3 regions of the Marivivens aquimaris genome follow, and region 2 is predicted to be linked to each of the others. Evidence: riboswitches for the same ligand, from Rfam matches in the RefSeq annotation. Region 2 holds a riboswitch; each other region holds the start of a gene.

Region 1 (3,274 bases), 2.2 Mb from region 2:
GAACACCACGGTCCGTGAACTGATCCGCGAGCACTACGGCGTGCTCACGACCGCCGAGAAGAAGTTCGCAAATCGTCTGCTGGAGAATTACCCCGCAGCGGGCATCGCCTCTATTACCGTGGTGGCGCAGAATGCGGGTGTGTCTACGCCTACAGTCGCGCGAACTGTCGGCAAGCTGGGCTTCAAGGGCTTCCCCCAGTTCCATCAGGCTTTGCTGTCCGAACTACAGGCAAAGGTCCAAGGCCCCACGCAGCGCCGCGCCAATTGGGCGACCGAAGCGCCCGAGAGTCATCTGCTCAACCGTTTCTCGCAGGCGGTGACGCGGAACCTCAGCCAGACGCTGTCCAATATCGACCACGACAAATTCGATGAAGCGGCCAAGGAAATGTCGGATACCTCTGGCCGCCTCTATATTGTGGGTGGCCGTATTACCCGCGCGCTTGCGGAATACGCCTTTACCCACTTCCAAGCGATCCGCGAGCGCGTCACCCATATGACCAGCTCTTCCGCGACATGGCCCCACTACGTGCTGGACATGAAAAAGGGCGACACGCTGCTGATGTTCGACATCCGCAGATACGAGACCAACCTGCTGCGCCTTGCCGAACTGGCCAAGGAACGTGAACTGACGGTGATCCTCATAACCGACCAGTGGGCCTCCCCCGTGGCGAGCGTGGCGGACTACGTGTTCCAGTGCTGGGTCGAGATCCCATCGGCGTGGGACTCCAACGTGTCCACCATGATGCTGCTGGAGACGCTGATCGGCGCGGTGCAGGAAGAGAACTGGCCGCGCACCAAGGAACGCTTTGATAGACTCGACGAGGTGTTCGAAGCCGCCCGCCTGTTCCGCAAACCGTAAAAAGCTGCAACGCAGCGACGCCTTCGTCTCATTTTGCAATCCGAGAGTCGGAATTGAACCAGATTCGGAGCACTCTTCTTCTAGGGTAGCGACATGTCAGGTGCGGCCTCGCGATGGAAATTGCGGGGTCGATAATTGGGAAGCCGGTGTAATTCCGGCGCTGCCCCCGCAACGGTAAGGAACTGTATTGTAACGATATTACGCCACTGGGAGGAGGAGACATCCCGGGAAGGCATCGTTACAACTCTGAGGTCCAAGCCCGGAAACCAGCCGGACACTACGTCAAACCGCGGGCGGCGGTGGGGGCGGAGCTCGCGTCGCGCAACTCCTCTGCGTGCCGGTTGTCTCCTGCTGTCTGCCCATACCTATTTCGGCCTTGTTACAGGCTTCGGAGATCAAAATGGACGCAAGTCAGACAGCACGCGAACTCATCGCCCAGCGTAAGCCGGGATATTCTCTGCCGCAGGCTTTCTATAACGATCAGGGCATCTTCGATCTCGATATCGAAAAGATCTTTGCCCGCGAGTGGCTCTTTGCCACGCCCGCTTGCGCCCTGCCCAAGACCGGCAGCTATATCACCCAGAAGATCGGCAGCTATTCGATCACCGTGGTGCGCGGCGCCGACAAGGAAATCCGTGCGTTCCACAACACCTGCCGTCACCGTGGTTCGATCATCTGCAAGGGCAAGACCGGCCAAGTGGCAAAGCTCGTGTGTCCCTACCACCAGTGGACCTATGACCTTGACGGCAAACTCCTTTGGGCCCGCGATATGGGACCGGAGTTCGATCCCCGCCAGCACGGTCTGAAGCCTGTTCACTGCCGCGTTCTCAATGGTCTCGTGTTCATCTGCATTGCCGACGAAGCGCCGGACTTCGACACCTTCGCGAACAAGGCTGGCGCCTACCTTGCGCCGCACGATCTGTCGAACGCCAAGGTCGCGTTCCAGTCGACCATCATCGAAGAAGGCAACTGGAAGCTCGTGTGGGAGAACAACCGCGAGTGCTATCACTGTGCGGGCAACCACCCGTCGCTTTGCCGTACCTACCCCGAAGATCCGAGCATCACCGGTGTGTCCGCCGATGGTTCTTTCCCCGAGAAGATCGAGAACCACTTCCGCCAGAACGAAGCCGCTGGCATCCCGTCGCGCTTCCGCATGTCGGATGACGGCCAGTTCCGCGTGGCGCGTATGCCGCTGCTGGACGGCGCAGTCAGCTACACCATGAACGGCAAGCCTGCGGTGTCGAAGTTCCTCGGCAACGTGCCGGTCGCCAATGCCGGCCCGCTCCTGATGTTCCACTACCCGACAACGTGGAACCACTTCCTGCCCGATCACTCAATTACCTTCCGCGTGACTCCGATTGGCCCGCAGCAGACCGAAGTGCAGACCACGTGGCTTGTGAACAAAGATGCGGTCGAGGGCGTGGATTACGACCTCGAAACGCTCACTCATGTCTGGACCCACACCAACGACGAAGACCGCGAAGTCGTAGAGAACAACCAGCAGGGCATCAACTCGCCCGCTTACGAGCCCGGTCCCTACTCTGCCTCGCACGAGGATGGCGTGAACCAGTTCGTGAACTGGTATTGCGCGACCCTTTCCGATGAAACCACCGACCTTGCGGTAGCAGCAGAATGACACTCCACCAGCCCAATATCTCCGCGCCAGTCACGTTCTGGGATGCGTCCGAGCCGCTCGAATGCATTTCGGTCATCCCTGAAGCGCCGAACGTCGCGACCTTCTGTTTCCAAGCGCCCTCGGGCGCGCTGTTCTCCTACGTGCCTGGCCAGTTCGTTACACTGGAGCTGCCCGTACCGGGCGGTCCGCTTTACCGCACCTATACGATCTCTTCCTCGCCCTCCCGCCCGATCACGCTGACGATTACTGTGAAAGCGCAGGAAGGCAGCATGGGCACGCGCTGGATGCTGGATCACCTGAAGCCGGGGATGCGGATTACTGCGATGGGGCCTGCGGGGCGGTTTTCGAACCACTTCCACCCGTCGGACAAATACCTGTTCATCTCTGCCGGTTCGGGCATCACGCCGATGGTGTCGATGACCACGTGGATGTTCGACAGTGGCCGCCCTGCGGACGTGATGTTCATCAACTGCGCCCGCCGCCCGTCTGAGATCATCTTCCGTCAGCGTCTGGAGCATATGGCCAGCCGTTTCCCCGAACTCGACCTGAAATTCGTGGTCAAGGAAACAGACCCGTTCCGTCCGTGGACTGGCTATCAGGGCCGTTTCAACCAGCTGATGCTCAGCCAAATCACGCCTGACTATCTGGAACGCGAAGTGTTCTGCTGCGGCCCCGAAAGCTTCATGCATTCGGTGCGAGAAGCGCTTGTGGGCCTCGGCTTCGATATGGAGCGCTACCATCAGGAAAGCTTCCAGCCCGCCGAGGAAGACGATGTCGCG
Region 2 (3,274 bases):
GCGGCGGGCCGCGAAGTAGAAGCCGACCCCGAAGAGACCGACGATATAGCCCAGACCGCCCAGAATGGTCTGGAGGTTGTTGTGCTCTTTATAGGCAGTGATCTCGCGGCGGAGCGGACGGATTTCGTCGCGCACGATCTCTGCAATTGCGAGCTTTTCCTCCAGCGTCAGCGCGGCAACGGTCACGCCGCCCGCACCATCGGAGACCACTGGTGCAGCCTCGCGCAGCGCTTCTTCTTCGGCGGCGATGCCGAGAATTTCGCCAACTTCGGCAGCAGGCATTTCGACCTCACCGACGTGGCCCGCGCCAAGGTCGGCGCGGAAAACGTGGGTGATGGCTTCGCTCGGCTGATAGACAAAGAAACCGTCCGCGTCGGTGGTCGCTTCGCCCAGCTTTTCGCCATTCTGATCGAAGACCTCGACCAGTTGATCGACGGCCATGTCGCCATTGGAAAAACCCAGCTCGCCTTCGATCATGTCGCCGGACGGGAACACGCCAAAGATGACCTTGTGCGCAAGCGCAGGCAGCGGGGCCAGCGCAATCGCGGCGGCCAGTAGATATGCCCGCATCGGATTACGCACCGCTCACGGCAAGGAACAGATCGGGCCGCACCTTGCGCACGAGGTACACCGCAGCGCCGGTCAGCAGGCCTTCGACGACCATGATCGGGATGTGGGCCCAGAAGACGGCGTAGGCGGCGGGGATGAACTCCTCACCCGAAAGCGCGAGCGACAGGCCGACCATGATGGTAGTGAGGGCGATAGAGAAGGCGCCAGCGAAACCTGCCCAGATCGAAGCCATGTTGGGCGTGCTGCTTTCGATCAGCTGACGGAACAGCAAGCCCGTCAGAACCGCAGGGCCAGCGATGTTGATCGCGTTGACGCCGAGCACGGTGATCCCGCCAAAGCCGAAGAACACGGCTTGCAAAAGCAGACCCACGAACAGTGCAGGGAACGCCGCCCAGCCGAGGATCAGACCTGCGAGGCCGTTGAGGATCAGGTGAACAGAGGACACGCCGATCGGCACGTGAATGAGCGAGGCGACAAAGAACGAGGCGGACAGCACCCCTGCGGCGGGGATGCGTTCCAGTGTCAGTTTATTCAGGCCGATGCCGATACCGGCGACGGTCAGGGCCGCTCCGCCGAAAAGAACTGGGGTCGTGAGGGCACCATCAAGGATATGCATTCTCTTTACTCCATCTCGTAGGCGTGGACCCAGATCACTGCGTCCTGGCTGAGTTCTTTGCCGTCGAATTCGGTCGTCTTGCCTGCGCCCAGCGCGGCAAAGCCCCACCAGCCGGCGCGCGGCACGCCGAAGGTGAAGTAACCGTTGGCATCACTGATCGCGACGACCGCTCCGCCTGGCATCGTGGTGACGCTCGGTGTAGTGGTGGACGACTGCGCCATGTCCGGCACGGCGGCCACGTATTCGACTTCGATCTCGACGCCTGCAACAGGCTCGCCATCAGCGAGGACACGGCCCGAGAAGGTGGAGCCGACGATCATATTGTAGGGTTTGTTAAGCGGCTGGATCTCTGCGGGGAGGTCCAGAACCTCGCTCCAATCGGTCGGCAGGCCGTTGCGGTTCAGCATGACCTTGGTGAACTGCTGGATGTATTTGTCTTCGGTGTCTTCGTAGTAGGGCTGCGGCACCGTCACGACGACATAGTCACCCGAACGCTTCACGGGCACGCTGGCCTGATAGGATTGGCCGGCATTCTGCGAACCCTCGAAGCTCGTTTGCTTTAGAGTGTCCATCAGGTCGGTCTTTTCACCGCTGTGAATGACGTAGAATTCTTCGGGCTCCGCCAGATCCATGACAAAGCCGTTTTCGAACGGATGCCAGAAGATGAGCTGCATCGGCACATCGCCGGGACGCTCGATCTGGGTCTGGTCGGTGTAGGGAAGTAAAAAGTGTGCCGACGCGGTCTGCGCCAGACATGTTGCTGCAAAAGATGCCAGCAAGAGTTTCTTCAATGTGTCGTCCTCCAAATGACGCGCAAGGCAAAGCCAAGCGTTATGAAGGGACTGACGGGGATACAGGCGCGAAACGGTTTTTTGCCACTCCGGGCCAGACGCTCACCCCGGCGTCCGGTCAGAAGGTCCGGTCAAGGACCATGTGGCGGCAGGTCTCCTGGCTCGCGGGTCGTCGCGTTGTCCGGCCTTCCCGGGAAATCCCAGTGGCATCGTCGGACACGCTCACCGCTCACAGTTGCGGGGGCAGCTACGGTCTCGGTCCCTGTTGGGTACGCCTCACCGTATTCCCTTTTGCTTCCACCCCATCGTAGTCGGATGCGGCAGAACCGGTCACATCAACTGTGTTCGCTTTATTCGGGTGCCCTGTCAATGGTCGAACACGACGCAGGGCGCGTCGCTCGCGTCAGTGATGAATTTTCTATCTGTTTGTCATAGGGTTTTGCCTCGGCTAGGTTCCGCGCGACCCGCGCAGGCCTAGTCCCTGCCTATCCGAATTGCACTGGCGCCTATTTCCATGACCATCCAATACCTCGTGACCCACTCCGGCGGCTTCCACGCCGACGAGCTTCTGTCCTCCGTGATTCTTACCCGCCTCTACCCCGAGGCCAAGATCGTCCGGAGCCGCGACCCCGAGTGGATCATCCCGGGCGAAGGAAAGATCATCTATGACGTGGGCCGTGACTACGTCGCCGATGCGATGATTTTCGACCACCACCAACGCCCTTCGCCGCTGCGCGAAGATGAACAGCCGTACAGTTCCTTCGGTCTGGTCTGGAAGCACTTCGGCGAGGAATACCTGCGCGCCTCTGGCGTGCCTGAGGATGATATCGAGACGATCTGGAAGTCCTTCGACAAAGGCTTCGTTCTACCGATCGACCTGATGGACAACGGCGTGGTGAACCCCTCGATCGCAGGTCCGCATTTTTCCAGCCTCACCCTGCCCGTCCTTCTGGAAAGCCTGAAGCCCGTTTTCGACAACCGCACCCCGGGCGCCGACGACGAAGCCTTTGCAGAGGCGCTGATCGTCGCCCGCGCTTTCGTTGAAGCGTCGATCAAGAACAAAGCCGCCAAGCGCCGCGCCGAATCCATTGTGATGAAAGCCATCGAGGACGCCGGCGAAGGCCGCGTGCTCGAATTGCCGATGGGTATGCCGTTCCGCCCCGCAGTCGAGCGCGCTGGCGCCGATCACTTGCTCTTCGTCATCGCGCCGCGTGACACCGACTGGTCCCTGTCGGGCATCCGCGTTGGCGGAGACACCTTCGAGCAGCGCGCCGACCTTCCCGCAGCATGGGCGGGC
Region 3 (3,274 bases), 130 kb from region 2:
CACTTTCGCGCTCCACCAGCTTGGCCAGACCGGCAACCTCAGCACGCAGCGCATTGGCTTCGCCTTCGGCCGAGGACCGGAGCGCTCGTGCATCCGCTTCGCGTTGCTGAATGTCGGCACGCGCTGCTTCAGCTTCGGCGAGGGTTTCTTCGGCACGTTCGGCGGTGGCCTGCGCGACTTCCTCGGCTTCGGTCGCCGCTTCGAAATCAGACTCAGCCTTGGCCAGCGCAGCCTCCGCATCGACAAGCGCAGCCTTGGCGCGCTCTGCATCGGCGTCAGCTTTGGCCAGCGTCTTACGGCAGTCTTCGATCAGGCGCTGCGTCGATTGGTGACGTGCAGCAAGGCGGGCAACATCTTCGGTCCGTTCTGACAGCTCAGCCTCGCGCTCCTGCATGACGGACGCAGCATCGCGGGCGGCCTCCTGAGCGATCTCGAACCGCTCGGGTTGGCCCTCGTTGGCCTTGGCGATCTCGCGCTGCTCCCACTCAAGGCGATCAATGGTTTCGACAGCATCCGTGTTCAGCCCAGCCTCGCGCTCCATGTCGCGGGCAAGCTGGTCGATGCGGTTTTTCAGCGTCTGGATACGTTCGAGTGCGCGTTGCTCCTGTTCTTTGAGCGAGTCGCGCTGAACCTGAAGACGTTGCAGCACGGCACCGGCAATCGCTTCTTCCTCGCGGACCTTCGGCATTCCGTCCTCGTATTTCACGCGGGCGGCAGTGGCGGCACGGGCAGCGCTTTCGGCCTGCGAAGCAGAGACAGTTTGTTCGCGCAGCGCGGCAACAGCGGCAAGGCGGGCATCCTCGGCCTCTTTCCAGCGGCGGTAGAGGAGCATCCCTTCCGACTTGCGAAGGTTCTCGCCGATCTCGCGGTAGCGGGCGGCCTGACGGGCCTGACGGGCGAGTTGCTGAAGCTGGTTCGCCAGCTGTTCGACCACATCATCGACACGTTCGAGGTTTTGCTCCGCCGCTTTCAGCTTCAGTTCTGCTTCGTGACGTCGCTGATAGAGGCCCGAGATACCGGCGGCCTCTTCGAGGATGCGGCGGCGGGCCTTGGGCTTGGCGTTGATGAGTTCGGAGATCTGGCCCTGACGAACAAGCGCGGGCGAGTGCGCACCGGTGGACGCATCTGCAAACAGCATCTGCACGTCACGAGCGCGGACTTCCTTGGTGCCGACCTTGTAGGCCGAGCCAATATCACGCGTGATACGGCGCACGATTTCGAGATTGTCCTGATCGTTGAACGCAGCGGGCGCGAGGCGGTCCGCGTTATCGATGACCAGCGCGACCTCGGCAAAGTTGCGGGCGGGACGCTTGGTGGTTCCGGCGAAGATCACGTCTTCCATACCGCCGCCGCGCATCGCCTTAGGGCGGTTTTCACCCATGACCCAGCGCAGTGCCTCAAGGAGGTTCGACTTTCCGCACCCGTTCGGCCCGACCACACCGGTCAGACCTTCGGCAATCACCAGCTCTGTCGGGTCGACAAAGCTTTTGAAACCGTTGAGCCGCAGTTTGTTGAACTTCACGTGGTCACCTAACTGATTCCGTTACACTCAAGTTGGACGGCAGATCGGCGGCGAGTCAACGAAACTGCCCACAATCTGCTATCCGCACCCCACTTATCCACAATATATCGACAGAATTACGGCCTGAACGCAGGCAGCTTTGGTGCATTCATACCGCCGTTCCTGCGCGCGATGCTGTCGCAATCCGCCTTGACGCCCCAGCAAAACAAAGCGCACAAAGACGCCGCACGGTGCCTCTTCCGTGGTGCAAAGCATCCGAGGATAACCGGGAATGCGGTAAGGCCGGATCCCCTCCGGAAGGCCAAATCCGCAGCCGCCCCCGCGACTGTATGCGGAGAGCGTTTTCCACTCCGCCACTGGGTCCGCTCGGGAAGGCAGGAAAACGCCTTGACCCGCGAGCCAGGAGACCGACCGCGCCGGATATAACCATGCCGTCGGGTGTGACGGACGATGAAAGAGAGAATTATGGCCGCTAAAATCCCCGCAACTGTTGTGACCGGTTTCCTTGGCGCAGGTAAAACCACGCTGATCCGTCACATGCTGCAGAACGCCAACGGCAAGCGCATCGCGCTGATCATCAACGAATTCGGTGACCTCGGCGTAGACGGCGACATCCTCAAGGGCTGCGGCGAAGAGACCTGCACCGAAGAGGACGTGATGGAGCTGTCGAACGGCTGCATCTGCTGCACCGTGGCCGACGACTTTATTCCGACGATGGAAAAGCTGCTCGAGCGCGAGAACAAGCCGGACCACATTGTCATCGAAACCTCGGGCCTCGCCCTGCCGCAGCCGCTGGTCCGCGCGTTCAACTGGCCGGGTATCTCGACCAAAGTGACCGTCGATGGCGTTGTGACCGTTGTTGACGGCAAGGCCGTGACCGAAGGTCGTTTCGCGCACAGCGTCGAAGCCGTCGATGCCCAGCGCAAACTGGACGAGAACCTCGACCACGAAACCCCGCTTTCGGAGTTGTTCGAAGACCAGATCGCTTGCGCCGACATGATCGTCGTCAACAAGACCGACCTGCTGACCGCCGACGAAGCTGAAGCGCTGACCGCCAAACTGAAAGGCGAAAGCCGTGACGGTGTTCAGGTGGTCAAAGCCACCATGGGCGCGCTTCCTGTCGACGTTCTGCTGGGCCAAGGCATCGGCGCTGAAAACGACCTCGAAGCCCGTCACGAAGTGCACCACCACCATCACCACGATGATGACGACCACGACGATCATGACCACGAACACGAGCACGGCCACGACGAATTTGAGTCGTTCGTCGTGACCCTCGGCGAAGTTGCCGACGCCAAGGCGTTCTCGGCCAAGGTCGTCGACGTGATCAAGGCACACGACATCCTGCGCCTGAAGGGCTTTGTCGCTGTCGAAGGCAAGCCGATGCGCCAAACGCTACAAGCTGTCGGACCGCGTATCGAAACCTACTTCGACCAGCCGTTCAGCGGCGAGCGCAGCACGCGCCTCGTCGTTATCGGTGAAGCTGGGCTCGATCAGGCGGCGATCACCGAAGCTCTGTCGGCATGATCTTCGTCGAGAAGAACAGTCCGCATCATCCGCAGGCGACGGCTTTGCTCAAGTCGTCGCACGCGCTGATGCAGTCGCTGTTCCCGCCAGAGGACAACTTCTACCTCGATATCGATGATCTCTGTGTGGACAGCATCCGCTTCTTCACCGCGCGCGAAGGCGACACCATTCTTGGCACCGGCGCGCTGTCCATCAAGGATGGCTATGGCGAAGTGAAGTCGATGT

What was found. A riboswitch is a leader RNA that binds a small molecule or an ion and turns the genes downstream of it on or off. The one in region 2 is predicted to bind cobalamin.
Region 1: linked by a shared signal. The riboswitch ahead of IF204_RS04820 (aromatic ring-hydroxylating oxygenase subunit alpha) and the one ahead of IF204_RS15635 (DUF4198 domain-containing protein) in region 2 are both predicted to bind cobalamin.
Region 3: linked by a shared signal. The riboswitch ahead of cobW (cobalamin biosynthesis protein CobW) and the one ahead of IF204_RS15635 (DUF4198 domain-containing protein) in region 2 are both predicted to bind cobalamin.

Annotation. Positions count from the first base shown of each region.
Region 1 is NZ_JADBGB010000001.1:955,949-959,222, reverse strand. It holds gene IF204_RS04825 (MurR/RpiR family transcriptional regulator) at 1-859, shown strand, start outside; cobalamin riboswitch at 941-1,148, shown strand; gene IF204_RS04820 (aromatic ring-hydroxylating oxygenase subunit alpha) at 1,260-2,495, shown strand; gene IF204_RS04815 (hybrid-cluster NAD(P)-dependent oxidoreductase) at 2,492-3,274, shown strand, end outside.
Region 2 is NZ_JADBGB010000001.1:3,146,028-3,149,301, reverse strand. It holds gene IF204_RS15645 (cobalt ABC transporter permease) at 1-570, opposite strand, end outside; gene cbiM (cobalt transporter CbiM) at 575-1,186, opposite strand; gene IF204_RS15635 (DUF4198 domain-containing protein) at 1,192-1,977, opposite strand; cobalamin riboswitch at 2,108-2,324, opposite strand; gene IF204_RS15630 (MYG1 family protein) at 2,492-3,274, shown strand, end outside.
Region 3 is NZ_JADBGB010000001.1:3,019,515-3,022,788, reverse strand. It holds gene smc (chromosome segregation protein SMC) at 1-1,522, opposite strand, end outside; cobalamin riboswitch at 1,734-1,952, shown strand; gene cobW (cobalamin biosynthesis protein CobW) at 1,988-3,049, shown strand; gene IF204_RS14920 (GNAT family N-acetyltransferase) at 3,046-3,274, shown strand, end outside.